Linked DNA regions of Corallococcus sp. EGB. The protein of the gene in region 2 interacts with the protein of the main gene of each other region in a pairwise test. Links are inferred from orthologs where the notes say so. Each region holds a gene or a part of one and is shown on either strand. Other genes may lie near its edges.

Evidence for each region.
Region 1: the proteins of KYK13_RS15300 (region 2) and KYK13_RS13335 interact in binary tests that used the Escherichia coli proteins (3 or more experiments, as listed by UniProt). The link is inferred for Corallococcus sp. EGB from one-to-one orthologs.

Annotation. Positions count from the first base shown.
Region 1 is NZ_CP079946.1:3,112,223-3,117,223, reverse strand. Bases 1,771-4,724 are described here. They hold KYK13_RS13335 (IscS subfamily cysteine desulfurase), read left to right. Parts: upstream 1,771-2,543; coding sequence 2,544-3,905; downstream 3,906-4,724. Other genes in these bases: KYK13_RS13325 (iron-sulfur cluster assembly accessory protein), read left to right, coding at 4,460-4,724; iscU (Fe-S cluster assembly scaffold IscU), read left to right, coding at 4,026-4,418; KYK13_RS13340 (SPFH domain-containing protein), read right to left, coding at 1,771-2,173. Also shown: KYK13_RS13345 (protein-disulfide reductase DsbD), read right to left, coding at 1-477; more of KYK13_RS13340, read right to left, coding at 560-1,770; more of KYK13_RS13325, read left to right, coding at 4,725-4,843; Fe-S protein assembly co-chaperone HscB, read left to right, coding at 4,969-5,001. UniProt on the Escherichia coli protein: Master enzyme that delivers sulfur to a number of partners involved in Fe-S cluster assembly, tRNA modification or cofactor biosynthesis. Catalyzes the removal of elemental sulfur from cysteine to produce alanine.
Region 2 is NZ_CP079946.1:3,649,882-3,655,566, forward strand. The notes cover bases 927-3,699. They hold KYK13_RS15300 (sulfurtransferase TusA family protein), read left to right. Parts: upstream 927-2,084; coding sequence 2,085-2,315; downstream 2,316-3,699. Other genes in these bases: KYK13_RS15295 (thioredoxin domain-containing protein), read right to left, coding at 927-1,839; KYK13_RS15305 (ABC transporter ATP-binding protein), read right to left, coding at 2,335-3,246; KYK13_RS15310 (ABC transporter permease), read right to left, coding at 3,243-3,699. Outside these bases: more of KYK13_RS15295, read right to left, coding at 1-926; more of KYK13_RS15310, read right to left, coding at 3,700-4,109; KYK13_RS15315 (penicillin-binding transpeptidase domain-containing protein), read left to right, coding at 4,280-5,685. UniProt on the Escherichia coli protein: Sulfur carrier protein involved in sulfur trafficking in the cell. Part of a sulfur-relay system required for 2-thiolation during synthesis of 2-thiouridine of the modified wobble base 5-methylaminomethyl-2-thiouridine (mnm(5)s(2)U) in tRNA.

The sequences.
Region 1 (5,001 bases), 540 kb from region 2 along the record:
GCCGCCCACGTTGCTGAGCTTCGTCTGCATCGACGACGGCAGCGCCAGCTCGAACGCGCCGAACATCGACGAGGCCAACAACAGCAGGAACAGCGCCAGGCCCATCACCACCACGGGGCTGCCCAGCATGGAGCCGAAGGCCTGGCCCGTCTTCGCCGCCAGGACGCCCAGCGCGCTGAACACCACGCCCATACCCACGATGTACGACGTCGTCAGCGCCAGCGAGCGGCCCCGCGCCTCCGCCTTGCGCGCGCCGAACACCGACACGGTGATGGGGATGAGCGGATACACGCACGGCGTCATCGCGGTGAGCAGACCGCCGGCGAACACCACCAGCGCGCCCCACGCGAGATTGCCGGACTCCAGGAACCGGGCCGCGTCCAGCCCTGTGCTCGGGCCGGAGGGCAAAAGCCACGGCACCACCGCCACCGCCACTCCCGCCACCACCGCCGCCAGCGTCAGCTTCTTCGTGTCCATGCGTGCCTTCCGCCTCCGCGCGCTCCGGACCGCACAGGCTCCGGAAGCGGCCCCTTTCTATATGCGGAGGCAGCGGACGCGGCTACCCCACAGGCGGCTGCGCCGGGGAGGCAGGCACCTTCAGTCCGGCGGAGCGCGCCAGCCCCATCACGCCCTCCACGGCGGCGGCGATGTAGCCAAAGGGATTCGCGCCATCCACCGCCGTCACGTGCACCTCGCCCATCTTCTGCTGGAAGGCCGCCGCCACCTGGGGCAGCTGCCGCGCCAGCGTCAGCTGGATGACCTCCGGGCTCACCGAGTTCTCGATGTCGCGCAGCGCCTTCGCCCGCTCCATCTCCAGCCCTTGCAGCGCGCGCGTGCGCCGCAGCTCCAGCTCCGCGATGCCGGCCTCCGCCTCCGCGATGGCCTGCTTCGCGAGCATCACCTGGAGCCGGGCGGACAACTGCTCGGCCTCCTGCCGGGCCTCGGCCAGCTGGATGTCATGGCGCGCGGACTCCGCCTCCTGCTGGCGGCGCAGCCGCTCCAGCTCCACCTGTGCCTTCGCGGCCTCCGCCTCCTGCTCCCAGCGCAGCTGCTCCAGCTCACCCTGGGCGCGGTTGTACGCGAGCTGCCGTTCGCTCGTCAGCCGCGCCTCCTCCAGCCGCGCGTCCGTGGCCAGCGCCTCCAGCCGGGCCTGCTCCTTCAAGGCCTCCGTGCGCGTGCGGACCTCCTCCTGTGCGTTCAGCTTCGCGAGCGCCACCTCGCGCTCCACGGCGGTGCGCTCCTGCTGCTGCTGGCGCGCCTGCTCCATCTTCGCCTGGGCCAGCCGCGCCTCCTGCGCGAGCTGCTCCATCTGCGCCTGCTCCTCGGAGGCCTGCGTGCGCTGGCGGACCTCCTCTCGCGCGGCGAGCTTCTGGAGGTTGAGCAGGCGCTCGGCCTCCGTCTCCTCGCGCCGCACGAAGCGCTCCTTGGCCAGCTCCGCCTCGCGCGCCTGCCGCTCCTGTTCGCGGCGGAAGCGCGCCTGCATGTGCTCGAAGACGGCGGAGGACAGGACGCGCACGTCCTGGATTTCAATCGTGTCCAGCAGCACGCCCCAGCCCGAGTCGGTGCGGTCCTCCATCCGGCCCTTCCCGGACAGCACCGGGGCGATCTCGCGCATCAACTCCGCCGCGATGCCCTCCTTGCGCCGGGTGAGGACCTCCTCCACGGAGAGGTTCGCCACCAGCCGCCGCGCCGCGCCCACGAACATCTCCCCGAGCAGCTCGGCCAGCTTCTCCTGCGCGCGCTCCGGGTAGCTGAAGTTGAGCATCCGGAAGGCCACCAGCGGATCCGCGATGCGGTACACCGCCAGGCCCGTCACCGCTACGCCCACCTTCTCGTTCGTCACCTGATCCGCGGTGAACTGAAGGCGCTGGATGCTGGTGGGCACGATGGCCACCGAGTCCCCGGGCAGCTTGAAGCAGCTGGCGCCCTGGCCGCTCACCTCGCGCACGCGCCCCCGGCGCATGTGGATGAGGAACTCGCTGGGCCGCGCGGTGATGAGCCCCCACTTCTTCACCTTCTCCGGGTCCTCCGCGGGCTTGCCCGCCCGCCAGCCGTCCGCGTAGCGGGAGCGCTCCAGTCCCCCCTCCAGGCGGATCAGCGACGGCCGCCCCGTTCCCTCCGACTGCGTCTCGTGGGCGTTGCTCCGGGCCTGTGACTTCGCGTTGGCGCTCATGTGTTCGCACCCTCCGCGACCGCTCCAGTGCAGGCCCCCGGCCATCTCCCGCGGGGCCACGAAACGGGCACTTATGGGCTCGCGAAGCGCCGTTTCGGCTCTCCCCGCTCCAACCCGGCACAGCCGGAGTGCTCCACTCCGGAGGAGCGTTGGACCCCGCCGGAGCGCTCCTCGACCCGACGCGTCGGACACAGGGGCATTGCGCCCCATGTTCCCTTGACCCGAGGGGGGTCGATTTTATAATTGACCAGTCCGGTCCACATTCGTGTGGGCCCGTGTAGACCCTGCCGCTGCGCGCGGACCCACCGCGTCGCCGGGGAGCGGAGGGACGTTCCACCCTCCTGCGTCACTTCTTCCTGAGGATTTCATGCTGAACCTGCCCATCTACATGGACAACCACGCGACCACCCCGCTGGACCCGCGGGTGCTGGAGGCGATGTTGCCCTACCTCCGCGAGGACTTCGGCAACGCGGCCAGCCGCAATCACGCGTTCGGCTGGAAGGCCGAGGCCGCGGTGGAGAAGGCGCGGCGGCAGGTGGCGGACCTCATTGGCGCGTCGGAGAAGGAGATCGTCTTCACCTCCGGCGCCACCGAATCCGACAACCTGGCCATCAAGGGCGTCATCGAGTTCTACAAGTCCAAGGGCGACCACATCATCACCCTGAAGACGGAGCACAAGGCCGTCCTGGACACCTGCAAGCGCCTGGAGCGCGTGCGCCAGGAGCGCCTGGACGAGCTCAAGCTGCTGCGCCTGGGCCAGTTGGCCGGGCGCGACGTGACGCCGGAAGAAGTCCCGGAGCTCGCGGCGAAGCACCACCTGGAAGCCGACGAGACGTTCCAGAAGTGGGCGGAGATGCCCACCGGCGGCGCGCGCGTCACCTACCTGGACGTGGAGCGCGACGGCCGCGTGAGCCTGGAGAAGCTGGCCGCGGCCCTCACGCCGAAGACGGTGCTCGTCTCCATCATGTTCGCCAACAACGAGATCGGCGTGGTCCAGCCGGTGGCGGAGATTGGCAAGCTGTGCCGGGAGAAGGGCGTCCTCTTCCACTGCGACGCGGTGCAGGGCGTGGGCAAGGTGCCCTTCGACGTGGAGAAGATGAACGTCGACCTGGCCTCCATCAGCGGCCACAAGATGTACGGCCCCAAGGGCGTGGGCGCCCTCTACGTGCGCCGCAAGCCGCGCGTGCGCATCGCGCCCATGGTGGACGGCGGCGGCCACGAGCGCGGCATGCGCAGCGGCACGCTGAACGTGGCGTCCATCGTCGGCTTCGGCGCGGCGGCGGAGGTGGCGAAGAACGAGCTTCCGGAGGAGTCCGCGCGCCTGTTCCGCCTGCGCGAGCGGCTGCGCACGGGCATCCTGGAGCAGCTGGACATGGTGACGGTGAACGGCAGCCTGGAGCACCGCATGCCGGGCAGCCTCAACCTGTCGTTCGCCTACGTGGAGGGCGAGGCCCTGATGATGTCCATCAAGGACGTCGCGGTGTCCTCCGGCTCCGCGTGCACGTCCGCGTCGCTGGAGCCCTCCTACGTGCTGCGCGCGCTGGGAGTCGAAGAGGACATGGCGCACAGCTCCATCCGCTTCGGCCTGGGCCGCTTCAACACCGAGGAGGAGGTCGACTTCGTCATCCGCCTGGTGGTGGACAAAGTCCGCAAGTTGCGAGACATGAGCCCCCTGTACGAGATGGCCAAGGAAGGCATCGACCTCAAGAGCATCGAGTGGACCGCGCACTAGGCGCTCCCCTCGCCTCAAGACTTCCCGCCGGGCACGGAAGCCCCCGCCCGCCCGGCCGCGCATCGGTTGCCCGGATGGCGCATCAGTTCAAGCGTTGGATGATGAAGGAGCGTTAGACGCATGGCTTACAGCGAGAAGGTCATCGAGCACTACGAGAACCCCCGCAACGTGGGGACGCTCGACAAGAACGACCCGAACGTCGGCACCGGCCTCGTGGGCGCTCCCGCCTGCGGCGACGTGATGCGCCTCCAGCTGAAGATCAGCGACGCGGGCGTGATTGAAGACGCGCGGTTCAAGACCTTCGGCTGCGGCTCCGCCATCGCGTCCAGCTCGCTCGTCACCGAGTGGGTGAAGGGCAAGACGGTGGACCAGGCCATGACCATCTCCAACAAGGACGTGGCCCGGGAGCTGGCGCTGCCCCCGGTGAAGATCCACTGCTCCGTGCTGGCCGAGGACGCCATCAAGGCGGCCATCGAGGACTTCAAGAAGAAGCGCGCGGCGCGGCAGTCGTAGGCCCCTCGCGGCACTTCACTTCCAGGATTGAGGACGACCCCATGAACGAGCAGGCCCAGACGACCCAGGCCCCTCAGACGCCCCCCAAGCCGGCCCCCAAGGGCATTGGCCTGGCGGACAGCGCCGTGGCGCGCCTCAAGCAACTCCTGGAGGAGCGGCAGACGCCGGAGGCCGGCCTGCGCATCGCCGTGAAGGGTGGCGGGTGCTCCGGTCTCCAGTACTCCATGGAGTGGGCGGAGAAGTCCCGCGAGCGCGACAAGGTGTTCGAGCGCGACGGCGTGCGCGTCTTCGTGGACCCCAAGAGCTACCTGTACCTCATCGGCACGGAGCTGGTGTTCGAGCAGACGCTGATGGCGTCCGGCTTCAAGCTGAACAACCCCAACGTCAAGGCTGCCTGCGGCTGCGGAGAGAGCTTCTCCGTCTGAAGCCCACGAGGCCTTCCCGCCCGCCCCGTTGGTCAGGGAGCGGGCCGCAGGGGTCCGGCCCGGTGCCGGGCCCCTTTTTTCGTTTCCCCGCTTCTTCCTTTCGATTCCCCCGAGGACTCCCCATCGTGAGGACCCACTTCGACGTGTTCGGGCTGCCC
Region 2 (5,685 bases):
GGGCGTGCCGTTGGCGCCCTTGGAGGCACCATCCGCCATGTCCGCCTCGATCTGCTTGTCGAACTTGCCGGAGTCCAGGGCCGCCTTGAACTTGTTCATGTCCAGCTTCAGCTCCTGGGCGTACTTCTCCAGGCTCTCGCGGTCCAGCGAGCGCTGGTTGGCGAAGAGCTTGTCGTGCATCTCCCAGAACTTGCCCTGCTCGTTCGCGGCCATGGAGGCCTGGGCGGCGAGCTTGGCGTGCTGGTGGAAGGGCAGGGGCTGGTGCTTGAAGGCGAACTTGACCTTGCCCTTGTACTCCTTCTCCACCTGCTCGATGGTCGGCACGGCGCGGCCGCAGAAGGGGCACTCGAAGTCAGACCAGGCGACGATGGTCACCGGCGCGTTCTTCGGACCGCGCACCGGGGCGTTGCCCAGCTCCACCTTCTGCACCGCCGGCTCGGCCGGCTCCGCGGGAGCGGCCGGCGCGGCGTTGACGTTGTCCTGGTTCAGCTTGGCGTAGAGGTCCTCCGCCTTGGTGCCGGCGGCGAGCGCCTTGTCGGCCTTGGCGATCTCCTGGTCGATGAGGGGCTTGAAGGCCTCGAAGGGCTGCGCGCCGGAGAGGAAGCGGCCGTTGATGAAGAAGGCCGGGGTGCCGTTGGCGCCCACCGCCATGCCCGCGGAGGCATCCGCCTCCACCTTCGCGGCCACCTTGCTGGACTCCAGGTCGGCCTTGAACTTGCTCATGTTCAGGCCCAGCTCCTGGGCGTACTTCTCCAGGTCACCGCGCTCCAGGGCGCGCTGGTTGGCGAAGAGCTTGTCATGCATCTCCCAGAACTTGCCCTGCTCGTGGGCGGCCATGGAGGCCTGGGCGGCGAGCTTCGCGTGCGAGTGCATGGGCAGCGGCTGGTGGCGGAACACCACGCGCACGTCCTTGCCGTAGGTCTCCTTGATCTTGGTGAGGGTCGGCACCGCGCGGCTGCAGAACGGGCACTCGAAGTCGGACCACTCGACGATGGTCACCTTCGCGGTGGCCGGGCCGAAGACGGGGGAGTCCGAGGGGATCTCGATCTTCTTCGCGGCGGCCGGGGGCGCATCCGGCTGCTGGGGGCGGGACGGGGCGCGCTCGAGGCCCTTCTCGATGGTGCGCGCGTACACCTGCGACGGCGCGACGCCGCTCTTCACCAGGGCCTCGGCCTTGCCCATCTCCTCGTCGATGAGGGCCTTGAAGTTCTCGATGGGCTGCGCGCCGGAGAGGAAGCGGCCGTTGATGAAGAAGGCCGGCGTGCCGCTGGCGCCCAGCTGCTGGGCCAGGGCCTGCTCCTTGTCGATGGTGGCGCCCAGGCGCGCGTCCGCCATGTCCGCCTTCCACTTCGCCAGGTCCAGGCCGATCTGCTTGGCGTAGCCCTCCAGGCTCTCCGCATCCAGCTTCTTCTGGTTGGCGAAGAGGACGTCGTGCATCTCCCAGTACTTGCCCTGCTCACCGGCGGCGAGCGCCGCGAGGGCCGCGGGGCGGGCCTGGGCGTGGAAGGACAGCGGGTTCTGGCGCATCACCACGCGGAGCTTGCTGCCGTAGTCCTTCTCCAGCTGCTGGACGGTGTTGTGCGCGCGGCTGCAGAACGGGCACTGGTAGTCGGAGAACTCCACCAGGGTGACGAGCGCGTTGGCGCTGCCCTTCGTCGGGGCGCCGTCGATGGGCACCTTGAAGACGGTGGGGTCCACGGCGCGCGCGGCGGGCTTGTTGGCGGCCTGCGCGAGGGAAGGCGTGCTGCCGGGGGTGGTTTTCGAGCCGGTGGCGGCACGGCCGCCAACGAACCCGAGCACCAGGCCCACCAGCAGGGCCACGATGACATTGGGCTTCATGGGTTGGGAATGCTCCTGCGCCATAGGTCCGACTCCGGGCCCCAAGCGGGTGTCTGGGTAGGGAAAGGGCGGGGTACTTAACAGAGGGAATTCCAGACACGCAAGCCGCGATGACCGCCTGCGTCCGCCCGTTATCCAGAGGCCTCGAAGGGTCGGACAACGACGCTCGGAGCGCCAAAATTCCCTCTTGGAATGCGTGGGGGAGGCGCTTGGGCCGTGACCCAACCGTGAGAGGATGCGCGGCCATGGAAGCCGGTGTGCGCGTGGATACGTCCGGGGCCCTCTGTCCGGTGCCCATCCTGGAGATTGCCAAGGCCATGCGCCGCCTCCAGCCCGGGACGCTGGTGGAGCTCATCTCCACGGACCGGGGGCTGGAGGCGGATCTGCCCGCGTGGTGCGACGCGACGGGCAATGTGCTCGTCCGCCTGGAGCACCGCGGTGCCCACTACGTGGGCTGGGTGCGCAAGGCGGGGTGAGCGCCCGTGGGGGGCAGGCCTACAGCAGCTGGAGGACGCGGTCCTCCAGGCGGCGGCCGCGGCTGACCCCGAGGATGAGCACCTGGTGCTGGAGGAGGTGGCCGACGGTGCGGCTGATGACCTCCTCGGCCTTGTGGGCCTGGCCGTCGAAGCGCACGCGCAGCACGTCCGTGCCCTCCATGCGCGCGTCGGTGACGCCGGGCAGGGACGTGATTTCGGGGATGATGACGTCGCCCCGGGCGATCTGGACGCGGAACTCGGCGCCCTGGCCGGTGAGCTCGGACATGGTGCCGGCCTGCGCGAGCGAGCCCTTGTCGAGGATGGCGGCGGCGTCGCACAGCTCCTCCAGCTCCTGGAGGTTGTGGCTGGAGACGACCACCGTCTGCGTGCCCTTCATGTCCTTGATGACCTGGCGCACCTGCGCGGCGATGCGCGGATCCAGGCCGGCGGTGGGCTCATCCAGGAGCACGAGGGGGGGGCGGCCCATCAGGGCCTGGGCCATGGCGGCGCGCTTGGCCATGCCGTGGCTGAGCGCCTGTGTCTGGACCTTCCAGGCCTCCATCAGGCCCACCTTCTCCAGGGCGCCGCGGGCCTCGTGCTCCGGCTGGGGGAGGTCCGACAGGCGGGCCCAGTACGTGAGCAGCGCGCCCACCTCCCAGCCCGGGGGCAGCACCGCGTCCTGGGGCAGGGCGCCCACGCGGCCCTTGAGGGCGCCGGGCGTGGTGGGCGACACGCCCATCACCTGGAGCGAGCCCTGGGACGGGTAGAGGTAGCCGCACATCATGGAGAAGGTGGTCGTCTTGCCGGCGCCGTTGGGGCCGATGAGGCCGAACACGTCCCCCTTCTGGACCTGGAAGCTCACCGCGTTGACGGCGACCTTGGGGCCGAAGGTCTTGGAGACGTTGTTCAGCTGGATGGCCAGGTCGCTCACAGGTCCCTCGTGCGCAGGACGCCGTAGGCGCCGAAGAGGAAGGCGGCCGCGAAGGCGGCGTAGGCCGCGCCGCTGATGGCGAACTCGGCGAGCCTCGGGTGCAGCAGGTTGACCGAGTAGTACGACGGGGACAGGTAGCGCAGGAAGCGCACCGGGCTCTCGTCGCTCACGGCGCGTCCCACGGAGTCCATCAGCCAGAAGACGAAGAGCAGGCTGAAGTTGAAGACGAGGCTCACCGCGGGGGTGCGGAAGAGGCTGGAGCACAGCGTGGTGAGCGAGATGTACGCCAGCGAGAAGACGATGGTGGCGCACCAGAACTTCAGGAGGTTGAGCACCAGATCCGCGAAGGCGAAGTCCGCGTTGATGATGCGCGCGTAGATGAAGATGGCCAGGTCGATGACCAGCACCAGCCCCACCAGCAGGGTCGCCTGGGAGAGGAACTTGCCCAGCAGCACCGACGAGCGGCGCGCGCGCACGGTGAGGTAGCGCATGGAGCGCGGTCCCACTTCTCCGCTCACCTGGTCGAAGCCCATCAGCGCGATGTAGGCGGGCAGGAAGAAGAGGGTGATCTTGAAGACGACGAGCACCACGATGGGCACCTTCGCCAGGGCCTCCATCATCGCGGGGTCGTTGCTGGCGAGGAAGCCGAGCACCCCGCGGTGCATCTCCTCCGCGGCGCGCGTGGCGACCTCCGCGTCGGCGCCGGATTCGGCGAGCTTCGCGTTCACCTGGGATTGCAGCTCGCGGGTAACGAAGCCCACGATGAGCAGCACCAGCGCGGAGAACATGCTGTAGAGCCCGAGCAGCACGATGGCCCGGCCACTCTTCAGGGCCCGGCGCAGCTCGGCTTCCCAGATCACCAATGTCTCTTTGAGTCCGTCCAAGGTGCACAGGACCCTACTGGACCTCCGAGCACCTTCCCAGGTTTCTCGCGGACGAAGGCGGCAGACAGGGAGGCAAGCCGTGGACAGCGCGCTCTCAGTGACTAGGATCCAGCGGCCTGCTCCCTGCCCCCCAAGGAGAGCCCTGAAGCATGATGAAGCACCGTCTCCTCGCCGCCCTGCCGCTGTTCCCCCTCACGCTGCTCCTGGGCGCCTCCGCGCCCGGGCCGGACGCGAATCCCGCGCCGTCACCCGCTGCCCCGTCGGATGCCCAGGCGCTCGCGCGGACGGCGGACGCGCTGGCAACGGACGCGGGTCCGGTGGGCGCCCGCGCGCTGGTGGAGAAGGTGGAGGCCGAACATCGTGCTCGGGCGGGCGCGTCGGATGCCGGGGCCGCCGCGAGCATCGCGCAGGCGCCGGCCGTTGAGCCGTCCGTGAGCGGTGCGGCCGCCTCGCAGGCTCCAGGTGCTGCTCCCTCCGCGAACGGTGCGACCGCGGCGCAAGCCCCGGCCGCGGCTCCGTCCACGAGCGGCGCTGCGGTCGCGCAGGCCCAGGCCGAGGCCGCCACGGCGACCTCCACCGTGCAGGGCACGGACACGCGCCCGGTGGATGCGCGCGCGCTGGCGGAGGCGCTGGCCGCGAAGGATGCGTCCGCGCTGGAGCCCGGCATGGTGCCTCCGATGCCGGTGCCCTCGCGTGAGAAGGCGCCGCCGTTCTCGAAGCTCCAGGGGCTTCCCCGCGCGCAGGACCTGGTGGCCCGCGCGAAGCTGGAGGGCAACAAGCTGGTGGTGAAGGGCGGCAAGAGCGCGCCGGATCAGGTGCTCACCATCGACCCAGGCCTCCAGGCGTCGCTCACCAAGATCATGGAGAACTACCAGGTGCCCTACGGCGCCGCGGTGGTCCTGGAGCCCTCCACCGGCCGCGTGCTCGCGCTGGCGGAGCACTCCGAGGCGAAGCCGGAGCTGCGCGGGTTGCCCATCCGCGCGGTGTACCCGGCCGCCAGCATCTTCAAGATCGTCACCGGCAGCGCGCTCCTGGAGGCCGGCGTGTCTCCCGAGACCGAGGCCTGCTTCCACGGCGGCAAGCGCCGCCTCAACGAGCGCCAGCTGGAGGACACCGAGCGCGACGGCGCCTGCTATTCCCTGGCGCTGGCCATGGGCAAGAGCGCCAACGTCATCTTCGCCAAGATGACCAGCAAGCACCTGTCCGCGGACGCGCTCAAGCGCATGGCGGCGCGCCTGCGCTTCAACCGCGAGATCCCCTTCGCCCAGCCGCTGGACGTGTCGCTCGCGTACATCCCGGAGGACGGCTTCGCGCTCGCGAACACCGGCGCGGGCTTTGGCGACGTGTACCTGTCCCCGCTGCACGGCGCGCTGCTGGCCGCCGTCGCCGCCAACAACGGCCGGTGGGTGGACCCCGTGCTCGTGGAGCCGGATCCCTTCATGCCCTCGCCGGAGCCGGAGCCCGTGCTCACGCCCACCGCCGCGCACGCGCTCACCCGCATGCTGGAGGAGACCGTCACCCACGGCACCGCGCGCGGCGTCTTCCGCGAGCGCGG